One region of the Roseovarius sp. THAF27 genome, then DNA from elsewhere that is predicted to be linked to it. Evidence: riboswitches for the same ligand, from Rfam matches in the RefSeq annotation. Region 1 holds a riboswitch; each other region holds the start of a gene.

What was found. A riboswitch is a leader RNA that binds a small molecule or an ion and turns the genes downstream of it on or off. The one in region 1 is predicted to bind cobalamin.
Region 2: another riboswitch for cobalamin. It lies ahead of FIU89_RS05195 (aromatic ring-hydroxylating dioxygenase subunit alpha); the one in region 1 lies ahead of FIU89_RS06655 (hypothetical protein).
Region 3: another riboswitch for cobalamin. It lies ahead of FIU89_RS17190 (DUF1636 domain-containing protein); the one in region 1 lies ahead of FIU89_RS06655 (hypothetical protein).
Region 4: another riboswitch for cobalamin. It lies ahead of FIU89_RS17090 (TonB-dependent siderophore receptor); the one in region 1 lies ahead of FIU89_RS06655 (hypothetical protein).

What each region holds. Positions count from the first base shown of each region.
Region 1 covers NZ_CP045393.1:1,330,876-1,333,673, reverse strand. Annotated here, with positions in the region: gene FIU89_RS06660 (Mrp/NBP35 family ATP-binding protein) at 48-1,112, opposite strand; gene FIU89_RS06655 (hypothetical protein) at 1,640-1,912, opposite strand; cobalamin riboswitch at 2,014-2,203, opposite strand; gene FIU89_RS06650 (GNAT family N-acetyltransferase) at 2,281-2,562, opposite strand; gene FIU89_RS06645 (YebC/PmpR family DNA-binding transcriptional regulator) at 2,709-2,798, opposite strand, start outside.
Region 2 covers NZ_CP045393.1:1,027,065-1,029,862, reverse strand. Annotated here, with positions in the region: gene nrdE (class 1b ribonucleoside-diphosphate reductase subunit alpha) at 1-430, opposite strand, end outside; gene nrdI (class Ib ribonucleoside-diphosphate reductase assembly flavoprotein NrdI) at 412-828, opposite strand; gene nrdH (glutaredoxin-like protein NrdH) at 833-1,054, opposite strand; cobalamin riboswitch at 1,156-1,349, opposite strand; cobalamin riboswitch at 1,476-1,683, shown strand; gene FIU89_RS05195 (aromatic ring-hydroxylating dioxygenase subunit alpha) at 1,798-2,798, shown strand, end outside.
Region 3 covers NZ_CP045393.1:3,461,181-3,463,978, forward strand. Annotated here, with positions in the region: gene FIU89_RS17180 (cobyric acid synthase) at 1-859, opposite strand, end outside; gene cobO (cob(I)yrinic acid a,c-diamide adenosyltransferase) at 924-1,547, opposite strand; cobalamin riboswitch at 1,581-1,781, shown strand; gene FIU89_RS17190 (DUF1636 domain-containing protein) at 1,858-2,235, shown strand; gene cobW (cobalamin biosynthesis protein CobW) at 2,232-2,798, shown strand, end outside.
Region 4 covers NZ_CP045393.1:3,445,353-3,448,150, forward strand. Annotated here, with positions in the region: one part of gene FIU89_RS17085 (IS3 family transposase) at 1-328, opposite strand, end outside; one part of gene FIU89_RS17085 (IS3 family transposase) at 328-601, opposite strand; cobalamin riboswitch at 1,087-1,298, shown strand; gene FIU89_RS17090 (TonB-dependent siderophore receptor) at 1,423-2,798, shown strand, end outside.

The DNA of each region.
Region 1 (2,798 bases):
TTGTCCGCAATAAACCCACATCGGACTGTCGCTGCAAACCTCGCCGACTACGCCATCCCGCCCTGCACCAACCTTTCCGCCAGCCGCGCATAGGCGTCCGACACCGCGCCGTCCTCCAGCGCCACGGGCCGCCCGGCATCGCCGCCTAGCCTTGTGTCGAGGTCGATGGGCAACGCCCCCAACAGCGGCAGGCCCAGCCTCTCGGCCTCGGCCGCCACGCCGCCATGGCCGAATATCGCCGCCTCGTACCCGCATTGCGGGCAGTGAAACATCGACATGTTCTCGATCAGCCCCAGCACCGGCGTCTTCAGCGTGTTGAACATGTCGATCGCCTTGCGCGCATCCAACAGCGCCACGTCCTGCGGTGTCGACACCACCAACGCCCCCGTGGGCTGCGCCCTCTGGCACAGGGTCAGCTGCACGTCCCCCGTGCCCGGCGGCAGGTCGACCAGCAGCGCGTCCAGCTCGCCCCAGTCGACCTGGGCCATCATCTGCTGCAACGCCCCCATCAGCATAGGCCCCCGCCACACCACGGCGCGATCCTCCTCGATCATCAGGCCGATGGACATCATCTTGACGCCATGCGCCTCCAGCGGCGTCAGGATCTTGCCGTCCGGGCTCTGGGCGCGTTCGGTCACGCCCATCATGCGCGGCTGGCTCGGCCCGTGGATATCGGCATCGAGCAATCCGACGCGCCGACCCGCCCGCGCTAGCGCCACCGCCAGGTTCGACGCCACGGTCGACTTGCCCACGCCACCCTTGCCCGACGCCACCGCGAGAATCGATTTCACCCCGCTCGGCCGGATCGAGGCGCTGCCGCCCTCGGGATGCCGCCCGACCTTCAGCGTCGGCGCGGGCGCCTCGGGCGCCTCTGCGGTCAGCGCGACCTGCGCCGATGTCACCCCCTCGACCGACAGCGCCGCACGCTCGGCGGCGGCCCGCAGCGGTTCCATCCGGCGGGCCATCTCGGGGCTGGGCGCCTCCAACACGAATCGCACCTCGCCGCCTTCGAGTCGCATCGCGCGCACCATGTCGCGCGAAATCACCGTCCCGCCGTCCGGCAATTCCAGCCGGTCCAGCTCTCGGCGCACATTTTCGAGTATTTTCGTCATGCCCGGTCTCCATGCATCTGCGGCGTTGAAAGTGGCACTTCCAGAAGCAGGTGCAACCCCCGTTTCAACCCCGCCCAAAAAACTGGCAAAGCGGTGATTTCAAACGTAAAAAATGATCCGATCTTCTATGCGCCAACTGCATAGCTGCGTTGCAGCAAAACGTATTGTGCATGCGCAGCATATCGCTATCTTTAACTCAACAGCGAACGGAAACGGTCACAGCGCCGAACGCTCGCGAAAACAATCAGGTGCCTCTCCTCCCGTTTGGTACCTGTTCGGGATACCGCCTCTCCTCCCTTGTGCGGTCCCGGCAAGACCTGGGTTCCCTTGGAACCCAAACCTGACGAACGGTCCCTTCCTCCTCCCTGGGACCCGACGTAAAGAACGGCGGCGCCTCTCCTCCTCCCTGGCGTCGCCGTTTTTTCTTTTTTACCCCGACAGCGTTCGCAAGGCCCTCGCCGCACCGCCCCCGCGCCGGAAATCAGCCAGCGACCCCGCCGCCATGCGGCGGGATCAAGGCGTTGGGATCAATGCACCACCCTTGCGGCCCGCCCGCGCCGGCCCCGCGTCATCGGCGCGGCGTGGCGCGCCTCCTCCAGCACGCGGGCAAACGCCCTCGCCGCCGCGCTGTCGGCATTCCGGACCGCGGGTTCGGCCAGCGCCTCGCGCACGACCCCCGCCGTGACGGCGCCGGGATAGCCAAAGACCCACTCCAGGAAACCCAGCCGCGCCACGGCCTCGGCCTCGGCGCCGGTGGCCCCACTGCGCTCCAACCCGTTCATGATCGGTGTCAGGCTCATGCTTTCTGCTCTTCCTCCGGCCGCACCCCGGGCCGGACTGGGGCGAGGGAAGGCCGCGCGAGAACCGCTTTTCCGGTCCACCGCCCGCACCGCCCCCCGCGGTTCGACGTCGTCCCAAAGGCTGGTTTCCGGGCTTGGCGGGGGTGCGGATACGCGCGCCTTCCCGGGGCATGTCGCCCCAGTGGCCATCTGCGGTATCCCCCATCCTTACCGTTGCGGGGGCAGCGCCGGACTTGCACCGGCTTCCCAATTCTCCGCGACCTGCGCGGCACCTTCGGGACTCTCACTTTGCCGCCAAGCGGCCCCTGACGCAACCCGCGATTGCGACGTTGAAGCGCCGCGCGACGACACGCGCCACACCTTCTAGCTCAGGCCAGAACGTCCGCCCACTCCGGGTGCCGGCGAAACTGCGACGCGGCAAACGGGCAAAGCGGCGTGATCTTGCGCCCCGCCGCGCGGGCATCCTCCACCGCGCGGGTCACCAGCGCCAGGCCCACGCCCTTGCCGCGATAGGCGTCGGGCACGCCGGTATGGTCGATGATCATGCCCGCGCTTCCCAGCTTGGAATAGGTCAGCTCCGCCTCCGGCCCGTCGTCGATCCGGGTGACATAGCGCCCCTTGCTCTCTCCGTCTTCGTGTTCGATCTGCATGTCTATACTTCCCTGGCTGCGCGCAGCATGCCGCAGCGCCGCAAAAAGGTCCACAACTCGGCACAGCGCAGGCTCCGCGTACGAAACCGCCCCGAACGCAAAACGGCGCCCCGCCGGGGCGCCGCCTCAAACCCACGCGGCCCGGATCACTCCGCCGCCAGCTGGTCCATCACCTCGTCGCTGGCCTCGAAATTCGTCGTGACATTCTGCACGTCGTCATCGTCTTCCAGCGCGTC
Region 2 (2,798 bases), 300 kb from region 1:
GTTGCAGCGCCAGCGTCTCGTCGCCGCGCGCCAGCGCCAGCGCGTTCATCACGACGCGGTCCTCGTACCGTTCCAGGTAACGCTGCCCGTCCCAGGTTTTCAGCGTGTAGGAGGTGTAATACTTGAACGCCCCCAGAAAGCTGGGGAAGCGGAACTTCTTTCCATAGGCCGCGTCCCAGATCCGGCGCTGGAAGTTCTTCGAGTACTGGTCCAGCACCTCGGGCTCGTAATAGCCTTCGTCGACAAGGTAGCCCAGCTTTTCGTCCAGCGAGTGGAAGAACACTGTGTTCTGGTTGACGTGCTGCAAAAAGAACTGCCGCGCCGCCATCCGGTCGGCCTCGAACTGGATGCGGCCCTGATCGTCGTAAAGGTTCAGCATCGCGTTCAGCGCGTGATAGTCGAGGTCGGCGGTCAGGCTGGCGTCAAGCATGTCTCTCTCCAGAATATGTCGAGCCCGGCGCGCACGCGGGCGATGTCGGTGTCGGTGCCGGCCAGTTCGAACCGATAGAGCACGGGCACGCTGCATTTGGCGGCGATCACGTCGCCGGCCATGGCGAAGGTCTTGCCGAAATTGCGATTGCCGCTGGCGATGACCCCGCGCAGCAGGGCGCGGGCGGCGGGATCATTCAGCAGGCGGATCACCTGCTTTGGGACTGCGCCCTTGCCATGCCCATCGGCATAGGTCGGGCAGATCAGAACGAAAGGCGCGGTGATCTGCGGGACAGGATCGCTCGCGACACGCGGCAGCCGCCGTGCCGGCAGGTCCAGCTTTTCGACGAAGCGCCGCGTGTTGCCGGACCCGCTCGAGAAATAGACCAGCCCCGCCATGCGCTCAGCAGAGCCGGCCGATCATGTCGGGACGGAACCCGGCCCAGTGATCGTCTCCGGCGACGACGACAGGCACCTGCCGGTAGCCCAGGTCCTGCACGTGCTCCATCGCGGCGGTGTCCTCGGTCAGGTCGACGATGTCATAGGCGAGGCCACGGGCGTCCAGCGCTCGGGTCGTTGCGGTGCACTGCACGCAGGCAGGTTTGGAATAGACGGTGATGCTCATGGTGCTCTGTCCCTTGTTTTGGTTTGCGAATGGCGGGACAGGACACGGGAACAGCAGGCCACCAGGGCCCCTGACACGCGCCCGGGCCCTCCGCCCGCGGTCGTCGTTCACTGCGCCTTGGCAGGTCTCCTGGCTCGCGGCTCTTGCGCCTTGGTCCGCCTTCCCGGTGTTGCCTCACCAGTGGTTCCGGACCTTGGCTTGCCGCTTACAGTTGCGGGGGCAGCGCCGGTGTCGCACCGGCTTCCCTTTTCACCCACAATGTCGAGTCGCGGGCACCAAAGCAACACCATATTGGGTACTGGCACACGAAACTGTCAATATATAGTTTACCTTGCTGCAGCGATTTTTGTCCCATCGTGCAGGATGTCTGATTCACTTCAGCGAGTGTCGCAATTCTCATATTGCGCCGCCCGGCCTGTGATAATCGGGGAAGTTGCAAGGTGCCGCCTGCGGGCGGAGAATTGGGAAGCCGGTGAAATCCCGGCACTGCCCCCGCAACGGTAACGGTGTTGCAACGGGCGCGGTCACGACCACTGGGGAAGAGGAGCCCCGGGAAGGTTTCGCGCCACGAGGTCCCGCACAAGGGCCGCACCGGAGTCCGGAAACCAGCCTTGCAATGACGTCAAACCGCGGGAGGCGGTGCGGGCGCTGCTTCGGGTCCGGCTCCTCGCTTGCCGCACCTGTGGACCGCGCGTGCCGACCTCCTGCCCGAATTTGCCGCGGGGCGCGGCAGGAGGCCAAGGATGAACACCCAACCGATCAGCGAATTGCTGGCGCGGCGTCGGCCGGGCCATGCGCTGGAGCAGGCATTCTATACCGATGCGGACGTGTTCCGCGCGGACATGGAAAACATCTTCTACCGCGACTGGCTCTTTGCCGTGCCGGCCTGCGAACTGCCCAAGCCGGGCAGCTTCGTGACCCACCGCGTCGGCGACTATGGCGTCGTCATCGTGCGCGGCGCCGATGGCGAGATCCGCGCCTTCCACAATTCCTGCCGCCACCGCGGCTCGGTTCTGTGCAAGGTGGCCAAGGGCAACGCGCCCAAGCTGGTCTGCCCCTATCACCAATGGACCTACGAACTGGACGGGCGGCTGCTGTGGGCGCGGGAAATGGGGCCTGACTTCGACCCCACCAAGCACGGGCTGAAGCCGGTGCATTGCCGTATCCTCAGCGGGCTGGTCTATATCTGCCTGGCCGACGATGCGCCCGATTTCGACGCCTTCGCCGAACTGGCGCAGCCCTACCTGCAGGTGCATGACCTGACGAATGCCAAGGTCGCCTTCGAGACCTCGATCGTCGAGCACGGCAACTGGAAACTGGTGTGGGAGAACAACCGCGAGTGCTATCACTGCGGCGGCAACCATCCGGGCCTCTGCCGCTCCTTCACCGACGACCCCAACGTCACCGGCATCGAGGAAGGCGTCACCCCGCCCCATCTTCAGGCGCATTTCGACCGGCTGGAGGCACAGGGCGTCCCGTCGCAGTTCCGCATGTCGGACGACATGCAATACCGCCTCGCGCGGATGCCGCTGCTGCCCGGCGCCAAGAGCTTTACCATGGACCTCAAGCCCGCCGTGTCGAAATGGCTGGGCCGGGTCAGCGATGACACGGCGGGCACGCTGCTGAAATACCATTACCCCACGACCTGGAACCATTTCCTGCCGGATCACTCCATCGTCTTCCGCGTCACGCCCCTGACGCCGATGACGACCGAGGTCACCACCAAGTGGCTGGTGCACAAAGA
Region 3 (2,798 bases), 2.1 Mb from region 1:
ACGGCAACACCTGCCCCGGTTGCAGCATCGTGACACGCACGCCCGGCTCCTGCGTCAGCGGGTCCAGATCGTCAAAATTCGCGATCCGCGACAATTGCAGGCAGACGATGTGAAATGCGCCCTGAACCGGGCTGTCCGCAATATCCAGCGCGTCCTCCGCCGGCAGCCGCCATGCCTCGGGAAACCATGGCGCCACGCCATAGCCGCGCCAGCCGGTGCGCGCCTCGATCTCCCGGTAGCCATCCTCGAACAGCGCCGGATCACCGCGGAACTTGTTGATCAGAAAACCCCCGATGCGAGCCGCATCCGCCTGCGGCAGGACAGCCTGCGTGCCGATGATCTGCGCGATGACGCCCCCGCGGTCGATATCGCCGCACAGGACCACCGGCACATCCGCCGCCTCGGCAAAGCCCATATTCGCGATGTCACCCTTGCGCAGGTTGATCTCGGCGGGCGAACCTGCCCCTTCGACGATCACAAGGTCATGTTGTGCGCTCAGGCGGGCAAAGCTGTCCTGAACCGCCGCCATCAGCGTCGGCTTCAGGCTGGAATACTCCAGCGCCTTCGCCGTGGTCAGGCGCTTGCCCTGCACGATCACCTGCGCGCCGACATCCGTTTCCGGCTTCAGCAAAACCGGGTTCATGTCGGTGTGCAAATTCACACCGCAAGCCATCGCCTGAAGCGCCTGCGCACGACCGATCTCGCCACCGTCCGGCGTCACCGCGGCGTTGTTCGACATGTTCTGCGGCTTGAACGGTGCCACGCTCAAGCCCCGCTGGCGCGCGGCCCGGCACAGGCCCGCCACCAGCATCGACTTGCCGACATTCGACCCGGTGCCCTGGATCATCAACGCGGGCATGGCCGGACCTTTTCACCCGATACTGTCCTCGTGACATTTCCGCCGCCGGCCAGCACAGGATCCATCAGAACTCCACGCCTTTCTGGGCCTTGATCCCGTCCCGGAAGGGGTGCTTGACCAGGCTCATCTCGGTCACAAGGTCGGCCGCCTCGATCAGTTCGGGCTTGGCGTTGCGCCCCGTCAGGCAGACATGCGTCATCGCCGGTTTCTCGTGCAGAAGGAAATCCACGACCTCGTCGATGTCGATATAGTCGTAACGCAGCGCGATGTTGATTTCGTCCAGTAGCACGAACTTCATCTCTGGGTCGCGTATCTGCTCCTTCGCGATGCTCCACCCGTTCTGCGCAGCGGCGATATCGCGTTCCCGGTCCTGCGTCTCCCAGGTGAACCCTTCGCCCGAAATGAAGAACCGGCATTCGTCCGAGAACCGGTTGCGCAGAATCTCGGCCTCGCCGGTTACCCAGTTGCCCTTGATGAACTGCACCACCGCACAGGGCATCCCGTGCGCGATACAGCGCAGAATCATCCCGAATCCCGAAGACGACTTGCCCTTGCCCGGCCCGGTATGGACCATGATCAGACCTTTCTCCTCGGTCTTGTCCTGCATCATGCGGTCACGCGCGGCCTTGATCTTCTTCATCTTCTCGTTGTGGCGCGCGGTCTTTTCCGCGTCAGACGGGTCGGACATGTGACGTCTCCTTGACACAAGGTGGGTTTTCGCAGCATGTCGCACCGTGTTGGTGCCTGTGTAAACAGGTGAAAAGGGAATGTGCAGCGCATCGCGCCAGGCACAGCCGCCCCCGCGACCGTGAAACGGGAAGGTTTCCACCGCCACTGGCGCAATGCCGGGAAGGCCGGAAACCGTGGGCCGAAAGGCCCGAAACCGCAAGCCGGGAGACCTGCCAACAAGAAGGAACAGACGGACCGGACGGGGTGTGCCGGGCTCGGATGGGTGGCCACCCGCCACCTCCGCGCGCACCCCCGACATTGGAGGATACATGAGCACGCCCATCGAGCTGCTGATCTGCATCAAGTGCCGCAAGGGGCAGGAGATCCCCGAGGACGAGCGCCGCCCCGGCCAGCGCCTCTATGAGGAAGTCACGGCGCGTGCGCTGCCCGACGGCGTCACCGTGACCCCCGTGGAATGCCTGCAGAACTGCGACGCAGGCTGCACCGCCGCCATGCGCGGCGGCGAACGCTGGACGTATCTGTACGGAAATCTCGACGAAACGTCGCATCCCGACATGCTGCTGCAAGGCGCGGTCCTCTATCAACAGACCGACGACGGTCTGATCCCGTGGCGCCAGCGCCCCGAACATTTCAAGCGCAACTGCGTTGCGCGCATCCCACCCCTGACTGCAAAGGCTGACCAATGACCGATCTTGCGAAACTTCCCGTCACCGTCATCACGGGCTTTCTGGGCTCCGGCAAGACGACGCTGGTGCGCCACCTGATGCAGAATCCCGGCGGCCGCCGCCTGGCCGTGGTCGTCAACGAATTCGGCGATGTCGGCGTCGACGGCGACATCCTAAAAAGCTGCGCCATCCCCGATTGCCCGGCGGAAAACATCATGGAACTGGCCAATGGGTGCATCTGCTGCACCGTGGCCGACGATTTCATCCCCACGATCGAGGCGTTGATGGCGCTCGATCCGCGCCCCGATCACATCCTGATCGAAACCAGCGGCCTCGCCCTGCCAAAGCCCTTGCTCAAGGCGTTCGACTGGCCAGATATCCGCTCCAAGATCACCGTCGACGGCGTCATTGCGCTCGCCGATGCCGAGGCCGTCGCGGCAGGCCGCTTTGCCCCCGACGTGGCCCGGGTCGACGCCCAGCGCCTGGCCGATGACAGCATCGACCACGAAACCCCTCTGTCGGAAGTCTTCGAGGACCAGATCTCCTGCGCCGACATCATCCTGCTGACCAAGCCCGACCTTGCC
Region 4 (2,798 bases), 2.1 Mb from region 1:
TCACTGTCCGTCGTCCGTTTAAAGCGCCGCTTTTGCCGCGCGATCAACTGGTTCTCGTGCATCAGTCGTGCCGTGCGGTGCCGCCCTATCTTGAGCCCCTCATCGACGAGGTCGCGGTGCATGCGGGGACTGCCGTAGGTCCCGTTCGACAGCTCAAAGGCCGTTCGAATGTGGGCAAGATGGATCATGTCCTGCTGCTGGCGATGACAGGCAGGGCGGTCCCGCCAAGCGAAGAACCCGCTCTGGCTGACACCGAGAACATGACACATTCGCCGGATCGGGAAGCTGGCCTTCTCCGCCTCTATGAAAGCGAAGCTCATCGACTTGCGTCTTTCGCGAAGAAGGTTGCGGCCTTTTTTAAGATGTCGCGCTCCTGCTTCAGAACCGCGTTCTCGCGTCGCAACCGCTTCAGCTCCGCGTGCAGATCGACCGATGCCTCGACCGGCCCACCAGCGTCCCGCTCGCGACTGAGCCATCGCGTCAGTGTCGAAAGCCCGATCCCCAGATCTTCCGCGATCTCCCGTCGCGTCCGGCCGCTGGTCAGCGCCAGCCGCACCGCTTCACGCCGGAACTCCGGCGTCGGTCTGTTTCCGTTTCCCATAGAACACCTCCTGGTTCCTCAGTTGGTGCTCTCCACTTTTCCAGGGCAAGTCCACATTCAATCCTTCCTAATCTAGACCAAGCGTCATGGACAAGACCGCGGCTCAATCAAATCCGTCAGGGTGTTTCCTACGAACCCGCCCGTATGGCCGCCTCCACGGTGAGACAGGGGGGCACCAGCACCCGCGACGAACATTCCGATTTCGCCGATCACGACGTTACCACAGTGGGCATGACCGGAGCCTCTCTAGATCTGAGCCATTTGGTTTCGGACAATGGTCCATAGCATGGCGGTGTCGGACGACGCGGAAACGACCGTGCCGGTTCTTCGATCAGGCTGAGCGGTCCGCCACCCGAATGAGAAGCTCGGGATCGACGGCTTTGCCATGTGAAACGTGAATGGGCCCGGGCTTCAGTGTACCACCCGGCTGCGGATGAAACCTTCCAGCCTTCGATTTTTATCTTTTCTCAGACCATTTCATCCATTAACCATCGACTCACTTCGGTTCCCGGCGGTTTTCCGGCGGGATAATAGGGAATGCGGTGCGACGCGTCTGGCGTCCAATCCGCAACTGCCCCCGCAACTGTAGGCGGAGAGCGAAGCCGGACCATGTCACTGTCATGCGGCGCATGATGGGAAGACCCGGCCAAGCATTGACCCGCAAGTCAGGAGACCTGCCGAGGTGATCACCCTGTCCGAACGCGGGGCGCGTTTCGACAACGGACTTTCCGTAGCGGTGACGATATCACCGTCTGCGGAGTCACCCCTCCAAAGGCACAAACAAAAGCCATCGCGTCACGCGAGATCCGGAGGGACACGCCATGTCACGCTCATTCAAAGCCGCGCTTGCGGCATCCACCGCCCTTTTCACCCAGCCCGCCATTGCGCAGGACACGCCATATGACCTCGGAACGATCTTCGTGTCCGGCGGTCTGACCCCGATTGAAGGCAGCGCCTACGGCCGTGCCGGTACTGTCCTGACCGAAGAGGATATCGAGGATCGCGGGTCACGATATGCGGTCGACATCATCCGCTCGCTGCCCGGTGTTTCCGTCTCGCGGACCGGCCCCGCCGGCGGCCTGACCCAGGTCCGGATGCGCGGCCACGAAGGCAACCACACGCTGGTCATCATCGACGGCGTGGAAGTGGCCTCGCCCAGCCAGGGCGAGTACGATTTCAGCGGTCTTCTCAGCGCCGACATCGAGCGCATCGAGGTCCTGCGCGGGCCGCAAACCTCACTTTACGGCTCGAACGCCATCGGCGGTGTGATCTCGATCACCACCAAGCGCGCGACCGAGCCGGGCTTCAGCGGGCAAGCCGGGTTCGAGATCGGCACCGACGAGACGACGCAAGTCAGCCTGGCCTTGCGGCAGCGCACCGAAAAACTTGCTCTGAGCTTTTCCGCGACGCGCCGGGAGACCGGCGGCTATGACGTGTCGGGCCTGAATGGCGAGGATGACGGTGATCTCAACGAGACCTACAACCTCAACGTCCATTATTACGCGACCGAAAACCTGACCTTCGGCGGCACGCTACGGCACGTGAAAAGCGACTCGGACTCCGACGGCCAGATCTACACCGCGCTTACACCTGCCGGACAGATCCTCGTTGATGACTTTTCCGGGTCCGATACGGCCGAGACCTTCGGCTCCATCTACGCCCAGCTCGACACGTTCGGCGGTCGTTTCAGAAACCGCCTGGATCTGTCTTTTGCAGACATCCAGACCGATCGTTTCAACGGCACCGGCGCACAGTCGGGCGACACCACAGAGACACGCCAGAAAATCAGCTACAAGGGCAGCGTCGCGCTGGATGGCGGCGCGGTCGATACCGCCCGCCACATCCTGACCCTCGGCGCCGAGTGGGAGCGGGAGACGTTCGTCAACAACAACCCCGCCTTCGTCTTCGCACCCAGCCAGCTGATCAAACAGACGCGCGAGCAGACCGCCCTCGTGGCGGAATACCAGGGCAACCTGACCGACAGTCTTGATGTGCAGGCCAGCGTCCGGCATGATTTCAACGACGAGTTCGAGGATTTTACGACCTACGCTGTCGGTGTGTCGTACATGCTGCCCAGTCAGACCACGCGACTTCACGCCTCTTACGGCACAGGCGTCCAGAACCCGACCATGTTCGAACAATTCGGTTTTTCCAACAACTTCATTGGCAACCCGAACCTGGAACCCGAGCAGAGCGA